Magnetococcus marinus MC-1: one gene and its partner. The protein of the gene in region 2 interacts with the protein of the main gene of each other region in a pairwise test. Links are inferred from orthologs where the notes say so. Each region holds a gene or a part of one and is shown on either strand. Other genes may lie near its edges.

What was found.
Region 1: the proteins of MMC1_RS16315 (region 2) and lysA interact in binary tests that used the Escherichia coli proteins (3 or more experiments, as listed by UniProt). The link is inferred for Magnetococcus marinus MC-1 from one-to-one orthologs.

Annotation. Positions count from the first base shown.
Region 1 is NC_008576.1:4,695,346-4,698,303, forward strand. It holds lysA (diaminopimelate decarboxylase), read right to left. Parts: upstream 2,131-2,958; coding sequence 871-2,130; downstream 1-870. Other genes in the region: dapF (diaminopimelate epimerase), read right to left, coding at 32-868; lptM (LPS translocon maturation chaperone LptM), read right to left, coding at 2,313-2,429; argH (argininosuccinate lyase), read right to left, coding at 2,637-2,958. UniProt on the Escherichia coli protein: Specifically catalyzes the decarboxylation of meso-diaminopimelate (meso-DAP) to L-lysine. Is not active against the DD- or LL-isomers of diaminopimelate.
Region 2 is NC_008576.1:3,963,694-3,966,627, forward strand. It holds MMC1_RS16315 (response regulator transcription factor), read left to right. Parts: upstream 1-1,086; coding sequence 1,087-1,782; downstream 1,783-2,934. Other genes in the region: MMC1_RS16310 (EF-hand domain-containing protein), read right to left, coding at 1-476; MMC1_RS20530 (sensor histidine kinase), read left to right, coding at 1,783-2,934. UniProt on the Escherichia coli protein: Response regulator member of the two-component regulatory system CpxA/CpxR which responds to envelope stress response by activating expression of downstream genes including cpxP, degP, dsbA and ppiA.

The DNA.
Region 1 (2,958 bases), 730 kb from region 2 along the record:
ACCCCAGGGCACAACCCCCTACCTTGGTCTGCTAAAACCCAGCGGGTAGCCCCACCAGCTCACCCCGAAAGACCTCTGTCGCGGGCCCGCTCATCATTACCCGATCACTCTCCAACCAAACAATCTGTAGCTCACCCCCATCCAGCACCACCGTACAGTCGCGCTCCACCCAACCCTGCCGCATGCAGGCCACCGCCGCCGCACAGGCCCCAGTGCCACACGCCGGGGTGATACCCGCCCCCCGCTCCCATACCCGCATGCGGATACGCGACCGGCTGAGCACCTGCACCACCTCAAAATTAATCCGATTGGGAAACAGCGCATGGTGCTCCACCAAAGGCCCCACCTTGGCCAGCTCAAACCCTTCGGCATCCGCGACCCGCACCACCCCATGGGGGTTGCCCATGGAGAGCGCCGTCATGCGGTAGCTCTGCCCGCCAACCTCCAGCGGTGCGTCAATCATCTCCCCATCCTGGTCCAGCGGAATCGCCCGCCCTGCCCATTGGGGCCGACCCATATCCACCGTAATGGCCAAGGCCGACGTCACCTGTGGGCGCATGATCCCCGCCAGCGTCTCCACCGCCAAGGCCGCCGCCATCCCCCGCTGCTCATGCAGATAGAGACCCACACAGCGCATGGCATTACCGCACATCTCCGCCCGGGAGCCATCCGGGTTATAGATGCGCATCTGGGCATCTCCCCCCTCGACGCCGGGCAGGAGCTGCACCACCTGATCACACCCCACGCCGCGCCGCCGGTCGGCCCAAAAGCGGGCCTCCTGGGGGCTTAATTCACGAGGGCTCTCCAGGTGATCCAACACCACAAAATCATTGCCCAGGCCGTGCATTTTAATAAAGCGTTCACCCACGGTCAGGCATCCTCAAACAGGGACTCATTCTCCAACAGCTGCGCCACGCTCTCCCGCTTGCGCACCACCGCGTAGCGATCCCCACGCACCAACACTTCCGCCACCCGTGGGCGGGTGTTGTAGTTGCTGCTCATCACAAAACCGTAGGCCCCCGCCGAGCGCACCGCCAGCAGTTCGCCCTGATACACCTCACTCAAATAGCGATCCCGCGCAAAAAAATCACCGGTCTCACAGATTGGCCCCACCACATCCACCACCTGCTCCTCACGGTCAAACTTGCGCTGCAAGGGAATCACCCCATGGTAGGCGTTGTAGATGGCAGGCCGCAGCAGATCGTTCATACCGGCATCGGTAATCACAAAGTGGCGCTGCTCGCCCTTTTTCACATACTCCACCCGCGTCACCAACACCCCGGCATTCCCCACAATGGCACGCCCAGGCTCTAATATCACCGTCACCGGCATGCCATCCAACTGCTCCAGCAGGGCTGCGGCCAGCTCCGCCGGGCTGGGCGGGGTATCGCCATCCTCATAGGGGATGCCCAAACCACCACCAAGATCCAGATTTTTAATCTCAATACCGTGGCCCTTGAGCGCCTGAATCAATACCATCACCCGCTTGAGGGCATCCACAAAGGGAGAGAGCTGGGTCAGCTGCGAACCGATGTGACAATCCAGCCCCACCACCTGCACATGGCTCATCTGCGCCGCCTGCTGATAGACCGCCACCGCCTCCCCAAAGGGAATACCAAACTTATTGCGTTTCAAGCCGGTGGAGATATAGGGGTGGGTTTTGGGGTCCACATCGGGATTAATGCGCAGCGTCACCGGGGCCGCCACATCCATGGCCAGCGCCACCTCTTGAATGCGCTGTAGTTCGGGGATCGACTCCACATTAAACATGCGCACGCCATAGGCCAAAGCGGCCTGAATCTCCGCCCGGCTTTTGCCCACACCAGAAAAAACCACCCGCTCGCCAGGACAGCCAACCCGCCGTACCCGCTCCAACTCGCCCCCCGAGACAATATCAAAACCCGCACCCTGTTTGGCCAAAGCATCCAACACAGCCAGATTGCTGTTAGCCTTAACCGAATAACAGATCAGGCTATCTTGGCTGGCGAAAGCCTGCTGAAACACCTGTAAATGGTGCAACAAGGTTCGCTCTGAATAGCAATAAAAGGGGGTTCCCACCGCTTGCGCGATCTGCTCTAAAGCCACCTCTTCACAGAAAAGTTGGTCATCTTGATAGTGAAAATAGTCCATCATCACACCCCATCTAGGGCTAAAATCGCGAGTGTCGTGGCACACCCTCTGTACTCAGCAAGCCTCTCGCCTGAGCCATAGGGTGCAGACTCCCCCCTATGGTGAGCGTGCCATGGGCCAAGCCGCCGCATCACACCCTTTTTCCAGGCCCTAGGCGTGTTGGCTCAACGCCCCAGCAAACGCTAGCGCTTCTGCTCTTTTTTGCTCGTCGAGGACTCATCGGGGAGATAAAGATCCCCTTTATAACCACATCCATAAAGGACCACTAGGGTGATCACCGCTATTAACCATCTGCGCATGGAAATCTTCTCCGCTGGGGTGGCCGCTCTCGACAGCCCAATCCGTCAGGTAAAGCTCTGTTATACGTTGTTTCAGGCGTGCGGGTCTAGGCGTCTTGAGCGGGATAGAGCAGGCAGGCACCCAGGGGTATGGGCAAACCCCCACCCTGGGTCGATCCATCACTGCTCGGATTGATCCAGAGTGGGGTGTTTGTCAGAGCGGCAGGATTACAGAGCAAGCTCCTGTTTGGCCATGGCAATGGCGGTGCGTACCGTTGCAACGGCAGTGCCGCCAATGGCTTGGCGGGCATTGACGGAGGATTCCACCGATAAAATGGCCGTTACATCGGACTCAATCCGGCCATCCACCGACTGAAGGTCAGCCAGAGTCAACCCATCCAGATCCACCCCCTGCTGCTCGGCCATGCGCACAATGGTGCCCACAATTTCATGGGCCTCCCGAAAGGGAATCTGCTTACGCACCAGATAATCCGCCAGATCGGTCGCGGTGGCAAAACCCGCCCCCGCCGCCCCACGCAGGGTTGCCACC
Region 2 (2,934 bases):
GGGGGCGGCGGTGGGGGCGGCATATTGGCCATGCCCTCTTCTAACTCGCTGCTGGTGATCAAACCGTCACCATCGCTGTCCACATCGCTGAACATATCGGCCAAGGGACCTTTGGCTTCGTCACTGCTGATGGCCTCATCTTCATCGGTATCCATCATCGCCATAAGATCCGCCGCCGAAGGAGGCTGCCCCATACCCTGGGCAGCACCCCCCATTTGGCCCTTCATCTGGGCGTGGAAGCTCTCCATCGCCGCCGTTAATTCGTCGCTGGTGAGTTGACCATCCCCATCACTGTCAGAATCGTTAAAATGTTCTGCCATGGGGCCTTTGGCTTCATCCACCCCAATGGTTCCATTACCATCCTGATCCAGCTTGGCCATAAGATCTTCAACACTGGGTTGGCCCTCTTTTCCCCCCATGCGCCCCATGCCACCGGAACGATTATGGCCGTTTGTCTGACTTGTTTGCGATAACATGGAACTCATACCACTGAAAGAAATCATGGTTTTCTCCTCATCCACATCTTGGCAGTTATAAAGAATTGAGATCGCGCGTCCGCAGCAGGTACGGCGTCATGGGAAAGCGATGCAGGGGAGTAAAGGCCATCGGGGTGGGATGGTTATGCTCAACCCTATTACACGCCTCATGCCAATTAAATATTCCTTATTTTTCTTTAGGTTATAAAACACAAGCCACACCAACGGCAGTTTTTGCCCACACCCCCGGCAGGCAATATTTACCGGTAGGAAAACAATAGGATAAAAAAAAGGGCACCGTTTTAAAAACGGCACCCTTTTGTGAAAAAAGCGTACAGACCCAGGCGCTCACCCACACCCATCGGCAGGCGCGCGACCTGAGCATTCCCACCCCTGGGCATTTGCTCCATACACCTTTTTCATCATGCGCAGTCCTGATGGGCTTTGCATAGGCCCGGGTTTACACCCACAGCTTGCCCGCAGTGTAAACAATGCCCATGTAAAGGTGGGTAGGAGAAGTGTAAAGATATGTCGTGAGGCTTTGCCTAATGGGGCAAACCGCCAAAAGATAGCGTTGTACGGACACAGACTTTCCCGAGGGCTGCCCCCCATGAACACGATTTTACTGGTGGATGACGACAAACAACTCTGCGCCATGCTGGCCGAGTATCTTTATGAAGAGGGGTTCTCCTGCGATCTTTGCCACTCGGGCACAGAGGCCCTAAATCGCGCGTTGCAGAGCCCCTATGAGGCGTTGGTGTTGGATGTCATGCTGCCGGGGATCAACGGCTTTGATCTGCTGCGCAAACTGCGCCAACAGACTGAAGTTCCAGTGATCATGCTCACCGCCCGTGGTGAAGAGACCGACAGCATTGTCGGTCTCGAGATCGGTGCCGACGACTATCTCTCCAAACCCTGCAATCCCCGTGTGTTGGCGGCCCGTCTACGGGCCGTACTGCGGCGCACCGGCGGTGAGCGTGCCACCAGCAGCGAACAGCTCAACCAAGGCGCATTAACCCTCTACCCCATGGCGCGTAAGGTGATGCTGGGGGCGGTGGAGATTGAGTTGACCTCGGCAGAGTTTAATATTTTAGAGCAGCTTTTACGGGAGGCCGGTCAGGTGGTGGATAAAGAGCGCCTCTCCCAAAAGGGGCTGGGACGTAAATGGATGCCCTATGACCGCAGTGTGGATATGCACATCAGCAGCCTACGTAAAAAACTGGCCGCTACAGGTGACAGCAGCCCACGCATTCACACCCTACGGGGTTCCGGTTATCTCTATGCCATACCGGTGGAGAAGGGTTAAATGCGTATTTTTCTCAAACTCTTTATCGGCTTTTGGTTAACCCTGCTGGTCATGGGCAGCCTGACGGCGTGGGCCGCATTTCATCTACGCGGGGATTTGGAGGATCGTTTTCATAACCAAATGAATGACCTCGCCAAAGAGCGCATGTCCCTGGGCCATGCCCTGGCCTTTTATGGGGAGCAAGCCCTGCGAGACGCCCTGCGCAACCACCCAGACAACCCCTGGATCTACGTGGTCAAAGAGGAACGACAAGATCTGCTGCAACGCCCCTTGCCCGGCCATGCACAACATTTTCTTCGCCACCGCTGGGCACCAGAGGCCAGCCTGCACATCTACAGCGCCCAGGTAGCCACCCAAGCCACCCCCGAGCAGGAGCTTGCCCATCTACGCGACCACCCCATCCCCCCACCGGTGCTGTGGTATGTGCGCGGGCCAGACAACACCCTATATGGCCTTATGCTAACCCCTAAGAGGCCCCCCTTTATGGGGCTAATCCTTGAGAACCGCTGGGCCTTGGCGGGTATCGTGCTCTACAGCTTGCTGGGGGTGCTGCTGCTTACCCTGCACTTTACCAACCCCATTCGACGGCTCACCAAAGCGTCGCAGCAGCTCTCGTTTGGCGCGCTCAGCACCCGCTGCGCACCGTTGCGCTTGCGTATCCCCGACGAGCTCAGCACCCTGGTGCATAGCTTTAACCATATGGCCCAACGCTTGGAGGAAATTTTTTCTGCGCAAAAACGTCTGATGCGGGATGTCTCCCACGAACTCCGCTCGCCCTTGGCCCGCATGCGGGTGGCACTGGAGCTGGCTACACGGACGCATCCAACGGAATCTCAAGCGCATCTCGCCATGGTTGAACGGGAGATCCATCGCCTAGACCGCTTGATCCATGAGATCCTCACCTTGGCCCATCCCGATGCAGGGCAGCCTGTGGTATTGGAAGGCATGGTGGATCTGCAAGGCATGCTCACCAGCATTGCCGCCGATGTCACCCTGGAAGGCCGCCCCAGCGGACGTCACGTTATCCTGGCCGCCAGTGAAGAGCGGCTGGTCAAAGCCAATCCAGAAGCGCTACACTCAGCCCTGGAAAATGTGGTGCGCAACGCGCTACGCTACACCCCACCCCATAGCACGGTGGATGTCACCCTGACT